2 regions of the Stenotrophomonas sp. YJH_SMC_10 genome follow, and region 1 is predicted to be linked to the other one. Evidence: predicted binding sites of a transcription regulator. Region 1 holds the regulator's gene; the other holds the start of a gene.
The links. Region 1 encodes FliA, which starts transcription of late flagellar genes. Its sites were predicted from a motif close to TAAAGTTTNNCNNNCNNNGGCCGATAA; they were not measured.
Positions count from the first base shown of each region.

Region 2: AC5P9C_RS08905 (methyl-accepting chemotaxis protein) is a predicted target of FliA. The motif match lies at 3,712-3,738, and genes of this name have one in related genera.

Region 1 covers NZ_JCAFUS010000023.1:26,271-31,382, forward strand. The annotation lists gene flhF (flagellar biosynthesis GTPase FlhF) at 1-800, shown strand, start outside; gene AC5P9C_RS19600 (MinD/ParA family ATP-binding protein) at 787-1,674, shown strand; gene AC5P9C_RS19605 (RNA polymerase sigma factor FliA) at 1,671-2,414, shown strand; gene cheY (chemotaxis response regulator CheY) at 2,472-2,864, shown strand; gene AC5P9C_RS19615 (protein phosphatase CheZ) at 2,864-3,469, shown strand; gene AC5P9C_RS19620 (chemotaxis protein CheA) at 3,472-5,112, shown strand, end outside.
Region 2 covers NZ_JCAFUS010000005.1:56,876-61,987, forward strand. The annotation lists gene AC5P9C_RS08900 (PepSY domain-containing protein) at 1-1,102, shown strand, start outside; gene AC5P9C_RS08905 (methyl-accepting chemotaxis protein) at 1,146-3,683, opposite strand; gene AC5P9C_RS08910 (arylamine N-acetyltransferase family protein) at 3,885-4,724, shown strand; gene AC5P9C_RS08915 (VOC family protein) at 4,797-5,112, opposite strand, start outside.

The DNA of each region.
Region 1 (5,112 bases):
GCGCCACCGCGCTGGACCTGATGGACGAGTACGGCTTCGACGCCGGCCTGGCCCGCGACGTGGCCATGCAGATTCCGCTGGAAACCGAAGCCCACCGCGGCCGCGGCCTGATGCTGGGGCTGATCTCGCGCAAGCTGCCGATCGCCCCGGTCGACCCGCTGGAAGAAGGCGGCGTGATCGCCCTCGTGGGCCCGACCGGCGCCGGCAAGACCACCACCATCGCCAAGCTGGCCTCGCGCTTCGCCGAGAAGCATGCGCCGCGTGACGTGGCCCTGGTCACCACCGACACCACCCGCATCGGCGCCCGCGAGCAGCTGTATGGCTACGGCCGCCAGCTCGGTATCGCCGTGCACGAGGCCAACAGCGGCACTGACCTGGACCAGCTGCTGGAACGCCTGAAGGACTACAAGCTGGTGCTGATCGATACCGCCGGCCTGGGCCCGCGCGACCGCGCGCTGGCCGCCCAGCTGCAGTGGCTGCGCGCCGCGCGCCAGGTCCGCACCCTGCTGGTGCTGCCGGCCAACACCAGCTTCGGCGACATGGACGAGGTGGTCCGCCGCTTCGGCGCCGCCAACCTGCAGGGCCTGGTGCTGAGCAAGCTGGACGAGACCGGCCGCTTCGGCAACGCCCTGTCGGTGGCCGTGGACCACGCCCTGCCGATCACCTGGGTGACCGATGGGCAGGACGTTCCGGAGGACCTGCACCGGGCCAGTGCAGCCAATCTTGTACTTCGCCTTGAAGATTTGCGCCGAGCGGCCGATATGCCCTGCAACCCGGAGTTGAACCATGCCGTCGCGTGAGTACGCCAAGCTGACCAAGACCTTCCCGCTGTCGGCCACCCGCAGCGAGCCGCTCGGCCCTGTGCGCACCATTGCCGTGACCGGCGGCAAGGGCGGCGTGGGCAAGACCAACGTGTCGGCCAACCTGGCCGTGGCGCTGGCCGGCATGGGCAAGCGCACGCTGCTGCTGGACGCCGACCTCGGCCTGGCCAACATCGACGTGATCCTGGGCTTGAACCCCACCTTTACGCTGGCCGACCTGGTCGCCGGCCGCTGCTCGCTGGACGACGTCATCGTCGAAGGCCCGAACGGGGTGCTGGTGGTGCCGGCCGCGTCCGGCCGCCGGCACATGGCCGAGCTGGCCCCCGCCGAGCACGTCGGCCTGGTCAATGTGTTCTCCGAACTGGAACGCGAGCTGGACATCATGGTGGTGGACACCGCCGCCGGCATCACCGACGGCGTGCTGACCTTCTGCCAGGCCGCGCAGGACACCGTGGTGGTGGTCTGTGACGAGCCGGCGTCCATCACCGACGCCTACGCGCTGATCAAGGTGCTGTCGCGCGAACGGGGCGTGGACCGCGTCCAGGTGGTGGCCAACATGGTCCGCGACCCCAACGAGGGCCGCGTGCTGTACGAAAAGCTGACCCGCGTCTGCGAGAAGTTCCTGGCCGACGTCTCGCTGAACTACCTGGGCTGCGTGCCGCAGGATGACTGGCTGCGCCTGTCGGTGCAGCGCCAGCAGCCGGTGGTGAAGGCCTATCCGTCCAGCCCGTCGGCGCTGGCGATCACCGAGATCGCACGCCGTACCGCGCGCTGGCAGGCGCCGACCGAACCCCGCGGTGGCGTCGAGTTCTTCCTCGAACGCATCCTCAAGCAGCGTGGGGTGGCAGCATGAAAGGCGCAGCCCAGTACAGGGAAGTCCAGCGCTCGGCGGCCAACGATGTCATCGCCCAGCATTCGGACCTGGTGCGACGCATCGCCCACCATCTGGCCGCGCGCCTGCCCGCCAGCGTCGAGGTGGACGACCTGATCCAGGCCGGCATGATGGGCCTGATCGAAGCCTCGCGCAGTTACGACGCCGACCAGGGCGCTTCGTTCGAAACCTACGCCTCGATCCGCATCCGCGGCTCGATGATCGACGAGATCCGCCGTGGCGACTGGGTGCCGCGCTCGGTGCACCGGCGCGCACGCGATGCGGCCGCCACCATCCGCCGCCTGGAACAGAGCAGCGGTCGCGCCGCCAGCGCCACCGAAGTCGCCGCCGCGATGGAGATGCCGCTGCCCGAGTACCTGCGCCTGATGGAAGACGCCGCGCGCGGCCAGGTGCTGAGCCTGGAATCGCGCATCGAAGACCAGGGCGAGCTGGACACCGTCGCCCAGGGCGGCCCGACCCCGCAACAGGTGCTGGAGCGTGGCGAGTTCGGTCGCGAGCTGGGCAAGGCCATCGGCCACCTGCCCGAGCGCGAACAGCTGGTGCTCTCGCTCTACTACGAGCAGGAACTGAACCTGAAGGAGATCGGCGCGGTACTCGGCGTGAGCGAATCGCGGGTCTGCCAGATCCACGGCCAGGCCGTGCTGCGCCTGCGTGGACGGCTGAAGATTTTCGAGGCGGCGGACGCCGGCCTGGAAGAGTGAACATGCCCGAGGCGGCTGCCCCCGGCCGCCCGGAATGAACAACAAAGGAACTCTGCTTTGAACAAGAACATGCGCATCCTGATCGTCGACGACTTCTCGACCATGCGTCGGATCGTCAAGAACCTGCTGGGCGATCTTGGCTTCACCAACACCGCCGAAGCCGAGGACGGGCATGCCGCGCTGTCGCTGCTGCAGAGCCAGCCGTTCGATTTCGTGGTCACCGACTGGAACATGCCGGTGATGACCGGCATCGAACTGCTCAAGGCGATCCGCGCCGACGCCAAGCTGAAGACCCTGCCGGTGCTGATGGTCACCGCCGAAGCCAAGCGCGAGCAGATCATCGAAGCAGCCCAGAACGGCGTGAACGGCTACATCATCAAGCCGTTCACCGCGCAGACGCTGGAAGAAAAGCTCGGCAAGATCTTCGAACGCCTGGCGGCCAGCGCCTGATGGATACCACGGTCGACAGAAACGCCCTCGCCCTGCGCCTGCAGGAAGCCCTGGACGCGCTGGAGTCCGGCGATGAAGCCGCCTGGCGTCAACGCATCGACGGGCTGGTCGCGCTGCGCACGCAGCCGATGATGAGCGGCCTCTCGCGGCTGGCCCGCGAGCTCGGGCAGGCCCTGGGCGAATTGCCGACCGTGCCCAGCGAGGCCGGTGAACTGGACGATGCCTGCGCACGCCTGGACCATGTGGTGGCGATGACCGAACAGGCTACCCACCGCACCCTGGACCTGGCCGAGGAATGCCGCAGCCTGACCGAGCAGCTGCGCGCCGAAGGCCTGCAGCCGGGCCAGGACGCACAGCTCGAGCGCATCCGCCACAACCTGACCGAGATCGCCCTGACCCAGAGCTACCAGGACCTGACCGGGCAGATCATCCGTCGCGTGGTCGGCATCGTCCGCCGCGTGCACGAAGGCTTCGGCGCGCTCGGCCTGCCGCCGGAACAGCATCGCACCGACCCGGAACTGGCCGGGCCGGCACTGAAGGGACTGGACCGCCACGCGGTCTCGCAGAACGACGCCGACGACCTGTTGTCGGATCTGGGGCTGTAAGCATGAGCGCGGTATCCGACGACATCACTGCCGATTTCATCATCGAGGCACAGGAAATCCTGGATCGCCTCGGCGAACAGCTGGTGTCGCTGGAGCAGGCACCGCAGGACGGCGAACAGCTGAACGCGGTGTTCCGCGGCTATCACACGCTCAAGGGCGGCGCCGGCTTCCTTGGCGTCACCGCGATGGTCGAGCTGTGCCACGCTGCTGAGGAAGCGCTGGGCGCCGCGCGCGCCGGCCAGGCCGTATTGCAGGCGCACCACTTCGACGCCGCGCAGCAATCGCTGGACTACCTGCAGTCGATGCTGGACGCCGTGTCGTCCGGCACCGAACCGGGCTATGCACCGCCGGACCTGATCGCCCAGTTCGATGTGCACGGTGGCACCGCGGCGGCGCCTGTCGCCGCCGCTCCGGCAGCCGGTAGCAGTGACCTGATCACCGACGACGAATTCGAAGCCCTGCTTGACCAGCTGCACGGCGGCAACGCCCCGACCGCGGTCGCACCGGCCAAGAAGGCCGACGACGGGCTGATCAGCGAAGACGAATTCGAAGCCCTGCTCGACCAGCTGCACGGTAGCGCCGCACCCGGCGCCAAGCCTGCCGCTGCGCCGGCGCCGGCGCCGCTCGCTGCCCCACGCCCGGCGGCCGCACCGGCGCCGGCGCCCAAGCCGGCCGCCAAGCCGCTGGCCGAGGCGGAACATACCGTGCGCGTGGACACCAAGCGCCTGGATGCGATCGTCAATCTGATCGGCGAACTGGTGCTGTCGCGCAACCGGCTCAAGACCCTGCGTGCCCGCCTGCGCGACGAGGAGCTGGACCGCGCCGTGTCCACCCTGGACATCGCCACCGCGCGCCTGCAGTCGGCGGTGATGCGCACCCGCATGCAGCCAGTGGGCAAGGTGTTCTCGCGCTTCCCCAAGGTCGCCCGCGATGTCGCCCGCTCGCTGAAGAAGGAAGTGGACCTGGAGTTGATCGGCGCCGAGACCGAACTCGACCGCAACCTGGTCGAGGCCCTGGCCGACCCGCTGGTGCACCTGGTCCGCAATGCCATCGACCATGGCGTGGAAATGCCCGACCTGCGCGAAGCACAGGGCAAGCCGCGGATGGGCCACGTGCGGCTGTCCGCGCAGCAGGAAGGTGACTACGTCAGCATCGAGGTGCAGGACGATGGCGCCGGCATTGATCCGGAAAAGCTGCGTGCGAAGGCGCGCGAGAAGGGCCTGATCGATCCCGAAGCCGCCGCCCGCCTGAGCAGCGAGGAGTGCCTGCACCTGGTGTTCCTGCCGGGCTTTTCGACCAAGCAGCAGGTCACGGACATCTCCGGCCGTGGCGTCGGCATGGACGTGGTGCAGTCGCGCATCCGCGAACTCAGCGGGCAGATCCAGATCCAGTCGGAACTGGGCCGTGGCAGCCGCTTCCTGATCCGCGTGCCGCTCACCCTGGCGATCCTGCCGACCCTCCTGGTGCAGGCCGGCGAAGACGTCTATGCGTTGCCGCTGGCCCGCGTGATGGAAGTGCTGCACGCGCCTGGCACGTCGCTGGGCTGGTTCGATGGCCGCGCCGTGCTCGACCGCCGTTCGCACACCCTGCCGCTGGTCGATCTCCGCCAGTGGCTGGATGTGACGCCCGCCACGTCGACCCTG
Region 2 (5,112 bases), on a different contig from region 1:
CCAGTATCCGCGTTACTGCGGCTTCGGCCGCCAGGTCGATGGCTGGTTGCTCGACAACGGCGCGCGCCCCCTGTTCGAACGCATCGATGTCGATGCTGCGGCCGTTCCGGCCCTGCGCCGATGGCAGCAACAACTGGGCGCGCTGACCGGCATCGTCACCGATGACAGCGTGCTGCCCGCTGCCACGCAGATGCATGAGTGGCGACTGCTCGGGCGCGAACGCCTCAACCCGGGCAGCCTCGGCGGGGCCATCTGGCGTGTGCGCCTTGCGGCGCCAGGCACGGTGCAGTGGCAGGCCGGCGATATCCTGCATATCGCGCCCCGCCACAACGCGCAGCATGCCAGTGCCGTGCTGGAGGCACATGGGCTGGATCCGCTGCTGCCCCTGCTGGAGGACGGCCAGCCGCGCACGCTGCTGGCACTGGCCAGTGAACGCGAACTGCCCGGCGCCGACGCCGCACTGGCGGTGCAGGACCCTGGCCTGTGGCTGTCCGGATTGCCGCTGCTGCCAGGGCGCGAGTATTCGATCGCATCCGCGGCCGACGATGGCGTGGTGGAGCTGGTGGTGCGGCTGGTGCATGACACGTCCGGCCGTGCCGGGCTCGGATCGGGATGGCTGACGCTGCATGCGCCGATCGGCGCCAGCATCGTCGCCCGGGTGCATCGCAATCCCGGTTTCCATCGCCGGGGCGATGCGCCGATGGTGCTGGTCGGCAACGGCACCGGTATTGCCGGCCTGCGCAGCCTGTTGCGCGAAGCCGCCCATGCCGGCGAGCACGGGCACTGGCTGTTGTTCGGCGAGCGCCAGCGGGCACACGACTTCCTGTTCGCCGACGAGATCGAGGCCTGGCAGGCGCAGGGCCATCTGGCGCGGGTGGACCTGGCGTTCTCGCGCGATGGCGACGGTGGTTATGTGCAGGACCGCCTGCAGGCGGCCAGCGATACGCTGCGCGACTGGCTGCAGCGCGGCGCGGTGATCCATGTCTGCGGCTCGCTGCAGGGCATGGCCGAAGGTGTGGACCAGGTACTGCGTGGCGCGCTGGGCGAGGACGCAGTGGAAACGCTGCTGGAAAGCGGACGCTACCGCCGCGACGTGTACTGAACGATTCGGTGGTGCCGGCCAGCGGCCGGCACCACCGGCAGAGTCAGGCCGCCGCGCGCGCCTGTGGCATCGACTGCAGGCGGAATGCGCCCACTGCTTCGGCCAGGGCATGCACCTGCGCCTGCATCTGCGCCGTCGAGGCACCGGCCTCTTCCACCAGGCTGGCATTGCGCTGGGTGCTGGCTTCCATCTGCACGATGGTCTGCTTCACCTGCGCAATACCTGCATGCTGGTCCTGCGACGCACGACGGATGCCGGCAAGCAGATCGGCCAGCTGCTGCACGCTGCCGACGATCTCCCCCATGGTCGCGCCGGCCTGCCCGGCCTGAAGGTTGCCTTGGCCGGCACGCGCCACTGAATCTTCGATCAGCCCCTTGATCTGCTTGGCCGCCTCGGCACTGCGCTGCGCCAGCAGGCGCACTTCTGCAGCCACCACGGCGAAGCTTCGGCCCTGCTCGCCGGCGCGCGCCGCTTCCACCGCCGCGTTCAGGGCAAGGATGTTGGTCTGGAAGGCAATGCCATCGATCAGCTGGGTGATGTCGCCGATCCGCCGCGAGGCCTCGCTGATGCCGTGCATGGTCGCAACCACCTGCCCAACCGCCTCACCACCACGCCGGGCCACTGCCGCCGCGCCCTGGACCAGGGCATCGGCGCGACCGGCGGCGTCGGCAGTGCGGCCCACGGTATCGGTCAGCTCATGCATCGAGGCGGCGGTCTCCTCCAGATTGGCGGCCTGCTGTTCAGTGCGCTGCGACAGGTCATGGTGACCGGCAACGATCTCGCCGACACCGGCATCGAGGCTGGAGGCTGCCTGCTGGATGCGGGTGACGATGTGGCCCAGCTGCGCGACGGTGGCGTTGGCATCGTCGCGCATGCGCGCGAACACCCCCTGCAGTTCTCCTTCCATGCGCACGCTCAGATCGCCACGGGCCAGTGCGGCCAGCAGCACCTGCAGGTCGCCGAGATTGCTTTCGAAGGTGGCCAGCAGGCGATTGATGCTGGTGGACAGCGTGCGCACGAAGCCCTGCTTGCCGTCCAGCCCGATGCGGCCGTGCAGGTCGCCCTGTGCGGCGGCATCGACCAGCGCTGCCACTTCGGTCTCCAGCAGGGTTTCCAGCGCACGGCTGCGCCACTCCACTGCCACGCCGAGGAATTGTCCTTCGTCGATGATGGCATTGGCGATCAACTGGTAGCGGACGCCGGCATGGCTGATCTCGCGCTCCTCGCGCTGGCGCATGCCGGCCAGGCTGGCCAGCGCCGGATGCAGGCGCACGGCTTCGCCGCCAAGCAGCGCTTCGGCCGGGCGTTCCAGCTGCTGCAGCAGCGCCGGATTGGCATAGGCCACCCGGCCTTCGGCATCGATCACCATCAGGCCGGCCTGCGCACTGTCCAGTGCCTGGCGCACGCGGGTGTTGCCGCGCGCCACGGCACGCTCGGTCTCGATGCGTGCGCGCAGGCGCTGCTGCATCTCCACCAGGCGCTGGGCCAGCTGGCCGATCTCATCGTTGGCGTTGTACACACGCAGCGTGGTGTCCAGGCGGTCGTCGGCGATGTCGCTGGCGAAGCGCAGGGTGTCCTGGATCGGCTGGCGCACCGCCCGCCGCACCAGCACCAGGCTGGTGATCAGCACACCGGCAACCAGCAGCAGGGTCAGCGCGAACAGTACGCTCATGGCGCGGGCCCCGGCCTGCTGGCGCGCCTGTGCATGGGCCAGCGCGGCGACCTGCGCCTGCTGGAACGCGGCCAGCGCCGGGGCCACGGTGGCAGCGGTATCCAACAGCGACTGCGCCTCCACGTCCAGGCCAACGCGGGCAGCGGTGTATGCCAGCACGGCGGCCTGATACGCCTCCATCCCGCTGCGCAGGGTGTCCTGCGCATCGGTGGGCAGGCCCGCCAGCGCGAGGTCGAACGGCAGCTTTTCCTCGCTGGCGCGGTCGGCGTGGGTGGAATCCCCGTCGAGCAGCAGCAGCGCTTCCTGGCGACGCATCTTCTGCAGGGACAACGCCAGCGACGGCCGTTGCAGCGCATCCACCTGTGCCTGCAGGGTGTCGGCCGCCTGCTGCAGTTGCGCGGCGAGGCCCGCATCACCACGCCCCATCTCATCGACCCGTTCGAACAGGGCAGCCACACCCTGCGAAAACGCGCCGGCGGCCTCGGTCAACGCCTGCAGCGCCTTGCGCCGCCCGGCATCCATCGGCATCGCGCGCAGCGCCTGCAGATCGAGCTGCAGCGCTTTCTGCGTAGCCAGCAGCTGCGCGCGGTCGGCATCGTCGAAACTGCGCGCATACTGGGTCTGCAGACGGCGCGCCTCGGCCACCCGCGTAGCCAGGCTCGCGGCCAGGTCGCTGCCGCGCTGGTAGCTGGCCTGGCTGCGCGCCGCCTGTGCGCTGGCATGGCCGGTCCAGGCGTAGACGGCGGCGATCGCAACCAGGCCCAGGCCGCACACCCACAGCGTGGCCTTGAGCTTGTTGGCCACGCTGAGCCGGTGCGGTTGCAGCCACAGCAGCAGGCCGGGGGATGCCGAGCGCAACGCGGCAAGGCGCGTGCGCACGGACCGGAGGTGGGGGACAACGGCCGACATGACAGACTCCAGGCGGAAAGACGCACCTGTATCGGCCTGAACCTGAGCGACTTTAGGGCATTTTCCTCCCAGCGCCACCGGCGGCGGGGGACGCGCTCTTTGTACCGGGCACAGGCGACGGCGGCATGACACCGCCGCCGCGCTTGACCTCAACCCCGGTTGCGGGAGCACAGTGGACCTCCCCTCCCCCCCGGTGACTGCATGACGACGCTCGATGTCCCCCGCTACCTGCAACGCCTGGAGCTGGATGCGCCGCCACCGCTGACGCTGGCGGGCCTCACCCTGCTGCAGCAGCGCCACAATGCGCTGCTGCCGTTCGAGACCCTCAGCTGCCTGTTGCGCGATGCGGTGCCGATCGACCTGGACAGCGTGCAGCGCAAGCTGCTCGACGACCGCCGTGGCGGTTACTGCTTCGAACTCAATGGCGGCCTGCTGGCGCTGCTGCAGGCGTTGGGATTCGATGCGCAGCCGTTGAGCGCGCGCGTACTGCTGGCCGCCCAGGACGGCGAACTGACCGCGCGCACCCATCTGCTGCTGCGCGTTGAGGTGGACGGCGATGACTGGCTGGTGGATGCCTGTTTCGGCAGCCTCACGCCGACCGTGCCGCTGCGCCTGCATGATCCAAAGCCGCAGGCCACGCCGCACGAGCGCTATCGGCTGCGGCGACTGCCCGGTGACGGTGATTTCGTGCTGTCGGCCGAATCCAGCGATGGCTGGCGGGCGATGTACCGCTTCGACCTGCAGGCACCGGCACCGATCGACAACGTGGTGGGCAACTGGTACGTGTGCACGCATCCCGATTCCAGTTTCCCCGGCCAGCTGCGCGCGTCACTGACCGGGCCGGACTGGCGACGCACCATCGGCAGCGGCAACTACACCGAATACCGCCCCGGGCAGGCACCGGACAAGCGCCCGCTGCATGATGTTGGCGACGTGCGCGAGGTATTGCAGCAGCGCTTCGGCCTGCGGTTGCCGGACGATCCACGGCTGGATCCGGCGATCAACGACTGGCTGCAGCGTTCGCGCGCCGCGACGATGTAGCGGATGCACGCGCAGCGTCGTGCCATGCCTGGCGGGCGGCGTCATCAACAGCCGCCGGGCATGGGCTCGGCGCTACGGCATCCTGCGCGCCTGCAGCGCAATCCGGTTGCCTTCGCTGTCCACTATCTCGGCCACGCGCCAGTGGCCGGCATCGGCCGGGCCGAAGCGCAGCCCCGCGCCCGCCGTCAGCGCGCGGCCGAGGCTGGCGTCCAGGTCAGCAACCCCGATGTAGATGCGCGCCCCGTGCTCGGACGACTGGTAGTCGGCTCCCTGCACCAGCGCCATGCTGGCGCCGGCGGCCTCGTCGGCAAACGGCAGGTAGGCCATCCTGCAGTCATGCAGCAGGATTGGGGCGTCCACCACCTGCAGCCAGTGCTGGTAGAACGTG